4 regions of the Actinoplanes sp. GCM10030250 genome follow, and region 3 is predicted to be linked to each of the others. Evidence: riboswitches for the same ligand, from Rfam matches in the RefSeq annotation. Region 3 holds a riboswitch; each other region holds the start of a gene.
The links. A riboswitch is a leader RNA that binds a small molecule or an ion and turns the genes downstream of it on or off. The one in region 3 is predicted to bind cyclic di-AMP.
Positions count from the first base shown of each region.

Region 1: another riboswitch for cyclic di-AMP. It lies ahead of ACFQV6_RS43260 (transglycosylase family protein); the one in region 3 lies ahead of ACFQV6_RS12815 (coiled-coil domain-containing protein).
Region 2: another riboswitch for cyclic di-AMP. It lies ahead of ACFQV6_RS14550 (transglycosylase family protein); the one in region 3 lies ahead of ACFQV6_RS12815 (coiled-coil domain-containing protein).
Region 4: another riboswitch for cyclic di-AMP. It lies ahead of ACFQV6_RS28940 (C40 family peptidase); the one in region 3 lies ahead of ACFQV6_RS12815 (coiled-coil domain-containing protein).

Region 1 covers NZ_JBHTDO010000066.1:17,781-21,684, reverse strand. Annotated here, with positions in the region: gene ACFQV6_RS43265 (MerR family transcriptional regulator) at 1-844, shown strand, start outside; gene ACFQV6_RS43260 (transglycosylase family protein) at 1,630-2,196, opposite strand; cyclic di-AMP (ydaO/yuaA leader) riboswitch at 2,195-2,367, opposite strand; gene ACFQV6_RS43255 (saccharopine dehydrogenase family protein) at 2,574-3,803, shown strand; gene ACFQV6_RS43250 (class I SAM-dependent methyltransferase) at 3,784-3,904, opposite strand, start outside.
Region 2 covers NZ_JBHTDO010000009.1:95,831-99,734, reverse strand. Annotated here, with positions in the region: gene menC (o-succinylbenzoate synthase) at 1-730, shown strand, start outside; cyclic di-AMP (ydaO/yuaA leader) riboswitch at 1,092-1,269, shown strand; gene ACFQV6_RS14550 (transglycosylase family protein) at 1,310-1,819, shown strand; gene ACFQV6_RS14545 (phosphotransferase) at 2,113-3,204, opposite strand; gene ACFQV6_RS14540 (alpha/beta fold hydrolase) at 3,197-3,904, opposite strand, start outside.
Region 3 covers NZ_JBHTDO010000007.1:208,090-211,993, reverse strand. Annotated here, with positions in the region: gene ACFQV6_RS12825 (ABC transporter permease) at 1-36, shown strand, start outside; gene ACFQV6_RS12820 (ABC transporter ATP-binding protein) at 29-802, shown strand; gene ACFQV6_RS12815 (coiled-coil domain-containing protein) at 832-1,869, opposite strand; cyclic di-AMP (ydaO/yuaA leader) riboswitch at 1,868-2,004, opposite strand; cyclic di-AMP (ydaO/yuaA leader) riboswitch at 2,213-2,347, shown strand; gene ACFQV6_RS12810 (coiled-coil domain-containing protein) at 2,352-3,383, shown strand; gene ACFQV6_RS12805 (glycoside hydrolase family 65 protein) at 3,444-3,904, opposite strand, start outside.
Region 4 covers NZ_JBHTDO010000026.1:55,958-59,861, reverse strand. Annotated here, with positions in the region: gene mraZ (division/cell wall cluster transcriptional repressor MraZ) at 1-114, opposite strand, end outside; gene ACFQV6_RS28940 (C40 family peptidase) at 742-1,521, opposite strand; cyclic di-AMP (ydaO/yuaA leader) riboswitch at 1,561-1,736, opposite strand; gene ACFQV6_RS28935 (MurT ligase domain-containing protein) at 2,125-3,345, shown strand; gene ACFQV6_RS28930 (type 1 glutamine amidotransferase) at 3,335-3,904, shown strand, end outside.

The DNA of each region.
Region 1 (3,904 bases), on a different contig from region 3:
GATGTGCCACCTGTCGCCGCAGGCTCTGCGCTTCTACCACGCCGAGGGTTTGCTCGTTCCGGCCGAGGTGGACGAGCGGACCGGCTATCGGTCTTATGCGTTCGAGCAGGTGGAACAGGCCATGCTGATCACTCTTCTGCGGGACACCGGTATGAGCGTCAAGCTCGTCCGTCAGGCTCTCGACGAGCCAGACCGGGCTGCTGCACTGGTTGACCTGCACAGCGACGAAGTTCACCGGCAGCGGCAGGCTCAGGACGAGGCGATTCAGGCCGCTCGTGCGGTTTTCGGCACGCAGCCGGAAGCTCAAATGCGGCACGTGCCGGCGATGACCGTGGTGGCCACGCTGGTGCACGGCACGCCGATCGGGCGTAACGCGCAGGAGTGGGAGGAGGCCGAGACGATGATCGAGTCGGCGGCGGCCGAGCTGGTCAAGACGGTGGAGGGCGCCGGCGTCACAGTGCGGGGTGCGCCATGGCGGACGCTGGCGCTCGATGGCCCTAAGCAGGACAGGCGTGTCCTTGACGGCGAGGGCCCGTTCTGGATGGCCAAGGTGCCGGTGGACGCGCCGGCGGAGGTGCTGGCGGCCCTGCCGGAGGATCTGCAGGTTCGGGTGGAGGAGGCGCGCGACGAGCTTTCGATCTTCATGCCGGGCCGCAACACGATGGCCAAGTACTGCACGATGATCCTGCGCCTGCTCAACGCCTGCCCGCCCGACGGCGAGAGGTTCGTGAACATCGCACGCCTACGCCAAGAGGTTCAAGCGGACGGTGTCCTGAGCAGCGCACCCCTCCAGAGCGTCGAAAACGTTGAAAGCGTTGAAAGCCGACCGGAAACGACCAGCTGATCGACGCCATCAACAGCACTCGGCAACGCCTGCTCAGTTGGATGCGAGCACGCCAGGTCTTAGCGGTCACCGAGGCCGCCACAGCAGCCTCGCCACCCGGAATGGCGCGCGTCACGACGCGAGCGCATCACCACGCCAACGCTTCACGGCGCGCGTCACCGCGCGGTTGCTTCACCGCGCGGTTGCTTCACCGCGCGTGCGTATCACGATGCGCACGCTTTGCGGCGCCGCTGCAACGCCATGCCAGCGCTTCGGGATGCCAGCGCTTCGGAGCGGGTGGCGGGCGGCAGGGACGGCGCAAGCGACGGTAGGGGCGCACGCAACGCGACCGTGCGCTTCTACACACGCCGGAGCACCCGCTCCTAGCGACAGCCGGCTCGTACACAACCCGACCGTGCGCTTCTACCCACGCCAGAGCAACAACCAGCTCTCACACAACCTCACCGTGCGCGCCCACTGGTCCAGGCACCCGTCAGGGTGGAGGCCCGCGGCGGTTCGCATGCCGGCCGGCCCAGGTCCAGCTGAACGTGAGTGCTGTATCCGGCGCCGCGAGACAGCCATCCATGTTCACCAGAACGCCCGTGCCGCGCGTGAAAATCTGGCGCTGGGCAGGGAAGGTCGACCCTCATCCCAAAATCTGGGACGCGACAGAGGGCGCGCCGGTAGCCGACCAGCCCGACCAACGCCTGCGCCTGCGCCTCGCGACCCAAGCACCGCCACGGTCGCGGCCTCAGCGACAACCGCCGACTGAGACCGCGAACCAAGACGGCAGGAAAACCCAGCCCTCACACCGTGAGGCGCTGCCCGGCATACAGGAGGTGTGGACTCTTCAACACGTCGTCATTAGCCCGGTAGAGGGCACGCCAGCCCCCACGAACGTTGTACCGATGGGCGATAGCGGCGAGGGTGTCGCCACGACGGACGACGTGAGTGCGGGTGGCGCCGCCCGAAGCCCTCCGCATCGTCGCTGACACGGGCTGAGGCGTGTAGGCGTGACGCCTGCCGCAGTGCGGCCACGCACCGATGCCCTGGCCGCGCAGTACACGCTCGGCGACGAGGATCTGTTCGGACTTGGTGGCCTGGTTGGCGGTGGTTGCGTACTTCGTGCCGCCGTAGGCACGCCACGTGCCGCGGCTGAACTGAAGGCCGCCGTAGTAACCGTTGCCGGTGTTGATGCGCCAGTTGCCACCGGACTCGCAATGGGCAATCGCGTCCCAGTTCACGCTGGACGCTCGGGAAGGTGCGGCGGAGGTGGGGGAGGGGGGCCCGAGCAGCACGAAAGCCCCAGCCCCGGCAAGCCCCACAGCAACCATGCCGAAGGCACGATGAACCCGCTTGTTGATCTGAACCATGAGTTGTCCTCCACGCCTGCGAGGTCAGCTGTCGGGTTCGGGCAGAGGTGCCCGGCCGCGTGCTGCGGCTTCACCCCGAGGCGCATCAGCGCCGAGGAACTTTTGGGTCCCCCGCTCCATGCCTTTGTTTCTTAGACCGTGGTCGGCGGCAGGACTCGGCGTTCCGGCCACGGTGTCCGCCACTGCGGACTGCCGACGGTAGCCACCACCCGACGAGGCTGGCCATGCCTCTACGCGGGACCGGTGACCTTGTTCTCAACAAATTAGCCGCTTTGATCTTATTTTGTGTGACTAACTCACCAGAATTTCGTGCCTGGCCTACCAGCTGGTAACCACGACGCTGCGGACACTCCACCGAGGGTGCACAATCGGCAGCCATGAGCGATGGAGCCCGCGAGTTCGAAGTGATCGTCTACGGTGCCACGGGTTTCGTGGGTGTCCTGACAGCACGGCACCTCGCCGCGCACGCCCCGGCGGGTACCCGAATCGCATTGGCCGGGCGCTCGCCGGAGAAACTGGAGGCGGTTCGCTCACGTCTGGGTGTTCAGTGGCCAATCGTTGTGGCGGACGCCACAGACGCCGAGGCGCTGGCCGCGATGGTTGCCCGCACGAAGGTGGTCATCACCACCGCGGGGCCTTATGCGAAGTACGGCCGCATTCTGGCGCGCGTTTGCGCCGAAGCGGGTACCGACTACGTGGACCTGACCGGTGAGGTCCTTTTCGCACGGGACAGCATCGACGAGAACCATGAGGTCGCGAAACGCACCGGGGCGAGGATCGTCCACTCTTGCGGCTTCGACTCGATCCCGTCCGACATCGGGGTTTATGTCCTGCATGAGCAGGTACGGGCGGACGGCGCCGGTGAGCTCACCGACACCACGCTGGTGGTGACCAGCATGAAGGGCGGTGTCAGCGGCGGCACCATCGATTCGATGCGCCACCAGCTCGACCTGATGAAGAAGGACCGGCAGCTGCGCAAAATCGGGGCCAGCCCGTACTCGCTGAGCCCGGACCGCGCGGCGGAGCCGGACCTCGGCCGGCAGCCGGACATGCTCACCCTGCCCGCTTCCGAAGTGGATCCGAGCCTGCGCGGGCACCTCGCGCCGTTCGTCATGGCGTCCTACAACACGCGGGTCGTCCGGCGCAGCAACGCGCTGCTCGGCTGGGCGTACGGTCGCCGTTTCCGCTATCGCGAGGTGATGAGCGCCGGCACCTCCGCGCTCTCCCCCGTGATCGCCCACGGCACCAAGTTCGCGCTGGGCGGCCTGGTCCTGGGCCTGGCGCTGCCGCCGACGAGGTTCGTCCTGGACCGCATCCTGCCGAAGCCGGGCTCCGGCCCGAGCGAGCAGACCCAGCGCAACGGCCACTTCACGATGGACATCTTCACCACCACCACGGACGGCTCGCGCTACACGGCCCGGGTCCGCGCCAAGGGCGATCCCGGTTATGCGGCGACGGCCATCATGCTCGGCGAGTCCGCGCTTGCTCTGGCTCTTGACACCAAGCAGTCCGAGGGTGGCGTGCTCACACCCGCCACGGCGATCGGCAGTGCACTCGTCGACCGCCTCCGCACCGCCGGTCTGGAGATCACGGCACGAAAGCTATGACGTGGAAGACGTGCCAATGTTTCGGCCCGGTGTAGGCCATTCCCGGCGCGTCCTCCTCGTACCAGTGCTCGATCTCCAAACCGTCCAGCAGCGCCCGCACC
Region 2 (3,904 bases), on a different contig from region 3:
GAGCGTCGAAGCCGGGGTGTCGCTGGGCATCGAGCCGACGATCGACGATCTGCTTGCTCAGGTTTCGGCGCAGGTGGCGTCGGGATATCGGCGGATCAAGCTGAAGATCGCGCCGGGGTGGGATGTTGAACCTGTTCGAGAGGTCCGGTCCGCGTTTCCTTCCGTGCCGGTGCACGTCGACGCGAATGGTGCTTATGGCATTTCCGACATGTCGATTTTTCGGACACTGGACGAATGCGGTCTGTTGATGATCGAGCAGCCTTTCGCGCCCCGGGCTCTGGTAGCGCACGCGGAGTTGCAGGCCGAACTGGCGACGCCGGTTTGCCTGGATGAGTCGGTGGAGGATGTCGAGGATCTGGTCACGGCGCTGCGGCTGGGTTCCGGGCGGATTCTCAACATCAAGGTGTCCCGGATGGGCGGCCTGACTCAGGCGGTTCGCGCTCACGAGCTGGCCCGGGCGGAGGGGATGCCGGTGTGGTGCGGAGGCATGCACGAGTTCGGCATCGGGCGGGCGGCGAATGTGGCACTCAGTTCGCTGCCCGGGTTCACCCTGCCGTCGGATGTGTCCGGTTCTGACAAGTACTACGCCAGGGACGTCACCACCCGCCCGATCGTCTCCGTGGACGGTTTCGTCGACGTGCCGGAGGGGCCGGGCCTCGGGTGGGAGGCCGACCTCGACTTTGTCGCCGGGCACACCACCGACCAGCTCGTGATCAAGAAGGGAGGGTGAGAGGGGCCCCAGCGTGCCGGCGAGAGGGTGAATCGAGCTGAGGCTTGCCCGGCGAAAGGGGCGGATGAGGTTAAAGGCTCGTCCGGCAAAAGGGGGTGAATCAGGCAAAGGTGCGCTCGTCGAAAGCGGGTAAATCGGACTTAGATCGGCTGGCGAAAGGAGGGAATCGGGGCTTTTGGTGGTCTGCCGGATGGTGGGACGAGCGACTCGGGGGGCCTTTTCCGGAATGCCTGCCTTTCCAGGGCACGAACAAGATCAAAAGGGGCAAATACTGAGAAGCACGTCACTATTCCGGGTGTAAAACTTGGTTGATCACGCCCTGTCGTGGTTACCGTCGGGCCGTCCCGCCACAGCGGGCACTGTGGATGGACCGCCGAATCCTGCCGCTGTCCACAGACACGAATCGACGGCAGGAGCGGGGGACCCAGGTAAGCCGGCGCGCGAATACTCCGCGTCTTGGGGTGAAGCCGTGATGAGGACGGCCGGGCCACTCTGCCCGAACCCGACAGCTCACCTCGCAGGCGTGGAGGATCATCCATGTCTCGGATCGGTAGACGAACGCGCCTTGCCCTCTGTCTGGTGACAGCGGGTGTGACCGGAGCCGGCATCCTGCTCGGCCCCGCCACTCCGGCATCAGCGGCCCGCCAGGTCAACTGGGACGTGCTCGCCAAGTGCGAGTCCGGCGGCAGGTGGCACATCAACACCGGGAACGGGTACTACGGCGGCCTGCAGTTCAGCCGCAGCACGTGGAAGGCGAACGGCGGCGGGAAGTATGCGCCGACCGCCGACAAGGCGTCCAAGGCCGAACAGATCAAGGTCGCCAAGAAGTTGCACGCGAAGCGGGGCCTCAGCCCCTGGCCGACCTGCGGAAAGAAGGCCGGCATCTACAAGGCCACCAAGGCGGCCAAGAAGAAGGCGGTCGCTAAGCCGAGCGGCAAGACGTACGTGATCCGCTCCGGCGACACGCTCGCCTCGATCGCCAAGAAGCACAAGGTCACCGGTGGGTGGCGCACCCTGTTCAAGCTGAACAAGGACCGGCTCGACAGCCCGAGCCTGATCTTCCCGGGCCAGCGGATCCGCGTCCGCTAATCCGACAGCGCGCGTTACCGAACAGTGCGGCCGTGTGGCGTCCACCAACGCCACTGGGCTGACCGCCGGAGACGCCGCGCCTACGACGACGCCATGCCCGCCGACGATGCCGGGCATGGCGTCATCATCCGGGACGTCGCCGCGCCGGTCAGCCAGCAGCCGTGCCGGGCAGCCAGCAGCCGCGACGGTCAGCCAGCAGCCGCGCCGGTCGGCCAGCAGCCGCGCCGGTCGGCCAGCAGCCGCGCCGGTCGGCCAGCAGCCGCGCCGGCCGGTAAACACCGCGACGGGCGCCGTCAGTCGCTCGTGGAGGACCAGCTGGCTTGCAGGTTGCCCGTCAGGTAGCTGAGGGACGCCGCCAGGTCGGCACCCGCCACGTGCGGGCGTCGTAGCTGGTCCGTGTAGATGGCGATGTCCGCGAGTACCCACCACAGCCGGTAGAAGGCGAGCGCGTCCGTGGACGCCTGGTGCCCGGTCAGTTCGGCGTAGCGGTCGAGGACGGCGGCATCGTCACCGCTCGGTTTCTCGCCCAGCATTTCCGCGAATACGGAGGTGAGCATCCACAGGTCCCGCTCCGGTGGCGCGACTCCGGCCGTGTCCCAGTCGATCAGCAGCAGCCCGCCGGGGGTGTGCAGGAGGTTACCGGGGTGGGGTTCGCCGTGGGTGAGGACCCACCGGGCCGGATCGCCGATGCTTTCCGCGAGCTGGTCGAAATCGGTCAGCCATTTCTGGATCAGGGTCGTGTGGGTGGTCAGGGCCGCACGGGTGGGTTCGGCGTACGGGCCGGCGGTCCACGGGCGACCCGTGTCCCGGAGCGCCTCTTCGAGCCCAGAACGCCCGGGGAAGGAAGGCCGGGGAAGGGACAGGCCGGGAAGGGACAGGCCGGGAAGGGACAGGCCGGGAAGGGACAGAGGGGAAGGGGACGAAGCGGTGTCGGACGCTGTGGACGAGCCGGTCCGGTGCAGGGCGGCCAGCATCTCGACGAGGGCCTGACGGTCGGCGGGTGGATGCGGCGTGAAGTCGCCGGATGAGCCTTCGAGAAGTGGGTACAAGCTCAGCCCGTACCGTGAAGAAAGCCGCCGCAGGGCCTCCCCACCCGGCGCCGGGACCGGGGCGAGGACGAAGTCGAGCCCTGACTCGCGACGTAGCGTGACCGCCGTCATCAGGGATCGGCGCAGCCGGTCGAACGCCGCCTCCCGGCCGGCCGGGACGGCACCCAGGTCGTCCACCTTCACGAACCAGGTCGCGCCACCGCGATCCCGTACCGACCAGTGATGACTGCCCGCCCCCACCGGCAGGTACTCCGTGGTGGCGGCCTCGATCTCCCACCCGGCGCGCAGTGCCGAGATCACCGCCTCCTCGGTGAGGTCCCTGGGCGGCTCACGCATGGTGACTCAGCCACTCCAGCGCGGGCTCCGCCTGCACCGGCAGCACCGAGATGTGACCCTCGCCGATCTCGATCCGCAGCTCCGGGGCCTGGAGCTGCCCGGCCAGCCAGATGCTGTGCGAGCTCGGCACCACCCGGTCGGCGCCGCCGTGCACGAGCAGTACGGGGGCGGTGATCGTCGACGGGTCGAATCCCCACGGGCCGGCGTTGGCGAGGTCGTCGTCGATCAGTGGCGCGGGTCCGTGGGCCATCGCCGGTTCGACGACGCTGCCGAACCAGCCCCAGTCGCCGTCGAGCGCCGCCCAGTCGCCGGGGGTGAAATCAGGCTCGCCCTGGGTCGCAGCCGCGTGCCCGGCCGCCGCCGCGCCCAGTGTCGCGAGGCTGCCCGGGCCCATCCCGTCGAACCAGTCGAGGTCCGCGGCCGTGCGGGGTGCCAGGCCGGAGATGCTCGCCGCGGCCGTCACGCGGTCCGGCAGCAGCGCCGTGCAGGCCAGCGCGTGCGGGCCGCCGCTGGAGTGGCCGAGCACCGCGAACCGCGCCACGCCGAACGCGTCCGCCACCGTCGCGGCCAGGCCGGCGGCCGAGGCCATGTCCCGGCCGGGCAGCGGGGTCGAGCCGCCGTAACCGGGCCGGTCGTAGGAGAGGAACCGCACCCCGAGCCGGGTCGCCGCGGCGAACAGGGGCTGGGGAGGCGAGCCGAC
Region 3 (3,904 bases):
TTCTGGCGCGGAGAGAAGGGCTACGGCCGTGGCTGACAACGAGCGGGTTCCCACCGTCATCGCGGACAAGGCCCACATCATCTACAAGGTGCACAGCTCGGCCTCGCCAGGCAGTGGCAGCCCGCTGGCCAGCTTCAAGCGGCTGGTCACCGGTGGCAAGGGCGCGAACGTCCGCGAGGTGCACGCGGTCAAGGGCGTCAGCTTCGTGGCCTACCGGGGCGAGGCGATCGGGCTGATCGGCAGCAACGGGTCCGGCAAGTCGACCCTGCTGCGGGCGGTTGCCGGCCTGCTGCCGGTGGCCCGCGGGAAGATCTACGCCTCCGGCCAGCCGTCGCTGCTCGGCGTGAACGCCGCGCTGATGAACGAGCTGCCCGGCGAGCGCAACGTCGAGTTGGGCTGCCTGGCGATGGGCATGTCACCGGCCGAGGTGAAGACGAAGAAGGACGGCATCATCGAGTTCTCCGGCATCAACGAGCGGGGCGACTTCTCCTCGCTGCCGATGCGGACCTACTCCTCCGGCATGGCCGCCCGGCTGCGCTTCTCCATCGCCGCCGCGAAGCAGCACGACGTCCTGCTCATCGACGAGGCCCTCGCCACCGGTGACGCCAAGTTCCGCCGCCGCAGCGAGGCGCGGGTGCGTGAGCTGCGTGCCGAGGCCGGCACGGTCTTCCTGGTCAGCCACAGCGAGCAGTCGATCCGGGACACCTGCGACCGCAGCATATGGCTGGAGTCCGGCGAGATCCGGGCCGACGGGCCGACCGACGAGGTGTTGCGCGAGTACGAGGCCTACATGCGTAAGTAGGCCTCGTACCGCGCGATCAGTTCACCGGCTCAGTTCACCGACAGGTGCACGTGGTTGGTGTGGTCGCTGGACGGGTCGCCACCCGCCCCGCTGTAGGACTTCCAGCCGCTGCTCGGTAGCCAGATCCGCCGGAACCAGATGACGTAGAGCACGTCCAGCTTCTCGGCGTTGTTGATGAAGTAGTTCGCCAGGTTGTTGCCGTACGTCTTGCTCGCACCCGTGGCATCGCCGCCGAAACCACTCTTGTCGGCGGCGAAGTCACAGGCCCGGCCCTTGGGATGCTCACCGCTGTTCTGCTCGCGGAAGCAGTGCACATACCGGGTGAAGCCGTCCGACTTCGCCTGCTTCAGCGCGTGCAGCGTGCGCGGGGTGATACAGCCGCCGCTTGTCGGGTCGTCCTCGGAGCAGCCGTTGCCGGCGTTGCTCGGCGCCGGGTCGGCCGAGGCGCTGCCGCCGCCGTCACCCGACTGGCCGGCGTCCGCGCCCTGGTTGGCCTTCTTCAGCGCGGTCTCGGCCTGAGTCTTGCGCTTGGCCATCACATTGACCTGCTTCTGCTGGTCGCGGACGGCGGTGTCGATGGCGATCTTGGCCCGCTGCTGGTCGCTGCGGGTGGTCTTGAGGTCGGCGATCGCGGCGTTCTGCTGAGCCGCCACGGTGGCCAGTGTCTCGACCCGGTCCAGGAAGCTGTCCGTCGAGTTCGCGGTGACCAGGGCGGACAACGTGCCCATCCGGCCCGAGGTGTAGGCCTGCTGCGCGATCTCGTCGAGGGCGTCCTGCTGGGGGCCGAGCGCGGCGTCGAGGCGCTTGAGTTCGGCGGTCAGGTCGGTCTGCTGCTGCTTGGACTTCTTCAGACTCGCCTTGGCCTTGACGTAACCGCTGGAGGCGTCTTCGAGTTGTTCGATGAGGGACTTGGAACCGCCCTCACCGTCGTCGCCGTTTTCACCCGGCGCGGCGAGGGGACGGGGGGCCGCGGTGGCCGGCGACGCGGCGACGGCCAGCCCGCACACGGCGACGAGCAGCGCCATGACCGCTGCCAATCGCCGCGCAGTCTGATCCTGCACTGGCATTTCCTTCCGTCGGCCGCCGGCCGGGTTAGCTGACGGGTTCGGGACGAAGGAAATCCCTACCGCGAACGCGGATTCACCCCATGGGGAAATGTGGTTCCCCGGCTCGCCACGAGGGCGATTAGGCGGCGGCCCCCTGGCGGGAACCGGCTCCGACCATACCCACTGCATCGACAGATCGACAGTTCTCGTACGCAGCGCAATTGCATCACCACATGAAGTGATGCGATTACAGAAAGTCGTTGACAGGTAACAATTTTCGCGGTTCCTTGGGACCTGATGCGCGGCGATATCTCGGGTAAACTCCACTCCGGTCCTGCCAGGACGGCACCGCCCCCGAGTTGCCGGCAGGCCGCCGCCCAATCGCCCGAAAGGCGAGCCGGGGAACCAGGTCACTGGGGTGAATCCGCAGTATGCGGTAGGGATTGCTTCCGTCCCGAACCCGTCAGCTAACTCGGTCGGCGGTGACAAGGAAGGAACGGTTGATGACCGCAAGTCCCCGCCGGTGGCTGACGCTTGCGCTGGCGCCCCTCGTGGCTACGGCACTGTTTGTGTCACCCGCCACATCGGCGTCCGCGGCCCCGGGAGGTAGTTCGCCGACCGCCGAGGAGGAGGGCAACGCCGATTTATCCACAGCGATGGAGTCGACCAACCGGCGCTATGTCGCCGCGAAGGGTGCCGTCGCGGAATCCCGGAAGAACCAGAAGAAACTGGCCGGTGACATCAAGGCCGCCGAGAGCCGCCGGGACGCTCTGATTCCCGAGGTCAACTCGATCGCGCGGCAGCAGTATCAGACGGGCAACCTCAGCGCCGTCGGCTTCCTGCTCCAGGCCAGCTCGTCGAACGACTTCATGAGCAAGGCGATCTCTCTCGAGGAGATCAACAAGCTCCACGACGAGAAGCTGCACGAGCTCAACGAGGCGATCGCCACGGTCACCGAGAGCAAGACGAAACTCGATGCCGAGCTCAAGAACGAGCAGCAGCAGCTGACCATCCTGCAGAAGCAGAAGGACTCCGCCGACAAGCAGCTCGACCTGCTGGGCGGCGGTACCGGCATCAACAAGACCATCACCCGGGGCTTCGTCGACGCCAAGTCGAAGGAGGCCTCCCCCGCGCCTCGAAACGCCAGCGGCGGTTTCTCCAGCGAGGGGTGCACCGAGAGGGACGAGACCACGAGCGGTTGCGTGACGAAGCGCACCCTCCACATGTACAAGGAAGTGCGCAAGGCCAACTTCAAACGCTTCGTCGGCTGTCACCGCAACGGCGGGCCGTTCGAGCACCCCAAGGGCCGTGCCTGCGACTGGTCTCTGCAGAAGAGCGGATTCTCGGCTGCGCACAACGACGACATGATGCGGTACGGCAACGACCTGACCGCGTTCCTGGTGCGTAACGCCGACAAGCTCGGCATCTACTACGTCATCTGGTACAAGCAGATCTGGTTCCCGGCGACGAACGAGTGGCGCTCGTACAGCGGCCCGAGTGACCACACGGACCACGTGCACGTATCGATGCTCTAGAACCTCACGGAAAAGCCCCCGTCCTCCTCGAGGACGGGGGCTTTCTCGTTTCCGCTGGGGTCAGTGCACCGCGCGGCGCACCGGTGCCCGGCCGGCCGGCTGCGACGGCGCGGGACCGACCGGGATCGCCGGCGGAATCGCCATGGTCACCGGGCGCACCTGGGTCACCTCGGTCTCCTTGCCGTGGTGCAGCAGCGTCAGCCGGGCCGAGCCGCCGCCGTTGCGCAGCGAGTAGGTGACGTCCTCGGAGGTCACGTTCACCCGCAGCCGCAGACCGCGCCAGAGCAGCGAGAACTCCAGGTTGTTGATCCGGCTGGGCAGTCGCGGCGCGAAGCTGAGCTGACCGTTGAAGTCGCGCATGCCGCCCAGGCCGGCGACGAGCGCGATCCAGGAACCGGCGAGCGACGCCACGTGCACGCCGTCCCGCGCGTTGCGGTGCAGGTCGTGCAGGTCCATCAGGGCGGCTTCGCCCAGGTAGTCGTGGGCAAGCTCCAGGTGGCCGGTCTCGGCTGCCATGACGG
Region 4 (3,904 bases), on a different contig from region 3:
GCGCTCCTGCCCCTTGGTGATCACGACACCTCCCGCCAGCTCATCACGGAATTTCGCCGGAAGGATCAGCCGGCCCTTCTCGTCGAGGCGCGGGGTGTGCGTGCCGAGGAACATCGGCCCTTCCCCCCTTGCCGTGGCGCCCGCTCCTTCGCGGTGGAGACGGTCCGCCTGTCAACTCGGGCCGGCAGGCCTCGGTGAACTTCCTTGCCCTGCCACTGCGCTCCACTCTACTCCACTTCCCTCCACCTGCAACCCGAAAGCGAACGCTCGCGAGCCGTTTTCGCGGACGAAAGCCCAGTTCAAGGGCGGTGGGGCGCAGTGGAGGGTCAGAGCATGATCAACGAGGTCCGGTTTCCGACATCGGGCGCACGAGGGCCGAAAAGTCCGCCGATTCCGGGCTTCGCGGACCGTTTTTCGCCCGCCGGGGAGGAAAGTGGGGGCCTCGGGGAGGGTCGCGGGGAGGAAAGTGGGGCCGGCGGACCGCCGAACGCAGGAACGCCTGTGGGGCGTGACCCGGACTCGGGTCACGCCCCACAGGCGTCGATTCTTGCTCAGCGGACGATGCCACCACACCGTCGCGCTACACCTTACTTACTTAGGTGCGCTGTGCTCATGTCCTACTACGTGCGCTGTCCTACTTACTACGTGCTTGCTTACTACGTGCTTGCTTACTACGTGCTTGCTTACTACGTGCTTGCTTACTACGTGCTTGCTTACTACGTGCTTGCCACGCGCGCCGAATCAGGCGACGAGGCGGCGTACCACATAGTTCTTGTTCCAGATCTTGTGCTTGCCGACCCGGGCACCGGTGTGCGGCGAGTCGTACACGTAGCCGTTTCCGGCGTAGATCCCGGCGTGGTAGCCGTAGGACCCGTTGCGGAAGACGATCAGGTCGCCGACCCTCTTGTTGCTCTTGGCGACCGACTTGCCGTACCGCTGCTGCGAGTTCGCCTTGTGCGGCAGCTTCTTGCCCGCTGCCTTCTTGTAGACGTACTTGGTGAAGCCGGAGCAGTCGAAACGCTTCGGCCCGGACGCGCCGAACTTGTACAGCGCGCCCTTGTGCTTCTTGGCCTCGGCGAGAACCTTGGCGCCGCTGGCCTTCACGGAGACCTTGATCTTATTGGTGGTCACCTGGTTGAAGCCGTTCCCGGTGAAGATCGTCCGGGTCCACGCGGTCGCCTGGGGCTTCGCGCTGAGCGTGACCGTCCCGTTCTGGTTGCGAACGGTCTCGGTGTCCCACGTCCGCCAGGCGCCCTTGCTGTAGCCCTGGAGCCGGACCGTGCCCTTGGCGATCTTGCCGGTACGCGGGTCGATCACCTTGGCGGTGACCTTGAGGGTGGAGCCCCACTTCAGGCTCCGGGTGCTGACCTTGGTAGCGGCCAGCTTGGGCGTGACCTTCACCGCGGCGGCCGCGGCCACCGGGGTGGGAGCGGCGGCAGAAGCGGCCGAAGTGGCCACCAACTGACCGGCGCAGAGGCAGAGACCCAGAGACAGTGCGACAGTGCCGGTACCGACGGACATGCGACGGCCCCGGCGCGAACTGTGTTCGTGCACGGTAGAGAATTCCCTCCGGCACGCCTGCGAGGTTAGCTGTCGGGTTCGGGCGGGAAGGTTGCCCGGCCGCCGAAGCGGCTTCACCCCGAGGTCCCCCAATGCACCACGCGGAATGCCGCGGTGCGGGAGGACCGATATTGGGTTCCCCGTCCCTGCCCCCTGATGCCTGATGCTTTCGTGCTTGGGGTGATCGCGCCGTCCGGAACGGGGCAGGGCTCGGCGTGAACCAGTCCGGCGCGACCGGTGAGCGGTTGCTCCCGGCCCAACCTTGCTACCTGAATCCGGGCGTGATCGTCACCGTGCGCATCGTCACCCTGAGTAATTGGCATAAACGGTCATGTCCAGTTTGTTACCTCCGCGAGACAAATGCCATTACTCAATGCGGTCACTCGGGCACAGAAGGTAGAAGGTTACGGGTGAAACAGAACACACAAATAGTCTCGCCCCGTCTCGCAACATGACCGAAACGCCCGGACCGGCCAAAACACCGACCGTGCGATGATCTTGATGGTCTGGCAACTGGTCGTAACCTTCGCGTCCGGTACCCTCGCTGGCGTGACGGACGGGAAATTGCCTCTCATCGCCAAGGTCGCGACCTCCGTGTCGAAGACCGCTGCGGCGCTCTCCAGGGCCGCGGGACGCGGCGACGGCTCGGTGATCGGTGGCTGGATCGGCCTCAAGATCGACCCCGACCTGCTCAAGCATCTCGCGTCGGGCCGGGCCGTGGCGCTCGTCTCGGGCACCAACGGCAAGACCACCACGACGCGGCTCACCGCGGCCGCTGTCGGTTATCTCGGCCGGGTCGCCACCAACTCGTTCGGCGCCAACATGCCGACCGGCCACACCTCGGCGCTGGCGAAGGAGGGGCACACCCCGTTCGCCGTGCTGGAGGTCGACGAGCACTACCTGGCTCAGGTCATCGACGCCACGAACCCCCGGGTGGTGGCGCTGCTCAACCTCTCCCGCGACCAGCTGGACCGGGCGAAGGAGGTGGCGATGATGGCGCAGCTGTGGAAAGCGGCACTCGCCGGCCACCCCGACATCCGGGTGGTCGCCAACGCCGATGACCCGATGGTGGTCTGGGCGGCGAGCACCAGCCCGCAGGTCACCTGGTTCAGCGCCGGCCAGCGCTGGCACGACGACTCGTTCGTCTGCCCGGAGAGCGGCCACCCGATCGAGCGGGCCAACGGCGACTGGTGGTGCGCCGGCTGCCCGCTGCGCCGCCCCCGGCCGAACTGGACGGTCGAGGAGGAGGGCGTGATCGACCCGCGCGGCGACTGGCACATGGTGAAACTCCAGCTGCCGGGCCGCGTCAACGTCGGCAACGCGGCCACCGCTCTCGCCGTCGCGGCCGAGTTCGGGGTGCGCCCGATAGAGGCACTCCCCCGCCTCTCCCGGGTGACGTCGATCGCCGGCCGTTACGCACAGGTGGATCGGGACGGGCGCAACATCCGGCTGCTGCTCGCGAAGAACCCGGCCAGCTGGCTGGAGGCGTTCGACATGGCTGATCATGCCCCTACGCTGCTCTCCATCAACGCACGCGACCCCGACGGCCTGGACACCTCATGGCTGTGGGACGTCGATTTCGCACCGCTGCGCACCCGCCCCGTGCTGATCACCGGTGACCGTGCGTATGACCTCGCCGTCCGGCTCGAGGTGAACCAGGTGCCGTTCCGGCACGTACTCAGTTTCGACGAGGCGTTGCGGGCCGTACCCCCCGGCCGCCTCGAAGTGATCGCCAACTACACGGCGTTCCAGGACATCCGAGCGGAGTTGGACCGTGTCAACTGAGGCCCTGCGGATCGTGTGGATCTACCCCGACCTGCTGTCCACCTACGGTGACCGGGGCAACCTGCTGATCCTGGCGCACCGGGCGGCGGCCCGCGGCATCCCGGTCGAGACCTACGAGGTCCGCTCCGACCAGCAGATGCCCACCACCGCCGACATCTATCTGATCGGCGGCGGCGAGGACGGCCCCCAGTCCCTCGCCGCGCAGCGCCTGATCGCCGACGGCGGCGTGCACCGGGCGGTCAACCAGGGTGCCGCCGTGCTGGCGATCTGCGCCGGTTACCAACTCTTCGGTCACTCGTTCTTCGCCAAGGGGGCCAAAGTCGCCGGGCTCGGCCTGCTCGACATCTCCTCGGACCGGGGCGAGACCCGGGCCGTCGGAGAGTTGCGCGGCGACATCGACCCCCGGCTCGGGCTGCCGCCGCTCACCGGCTTCGAGAACCACGGCGGTCGTACGCATCTCGGCCAGCACGCCGCACCACTGGCCCGGGTCACCGCCGGCGTCGGCAACGACGGCCAGACCGAAGGCGCCTGGGCAGGCAAGATCCTCGGCACCTACTCG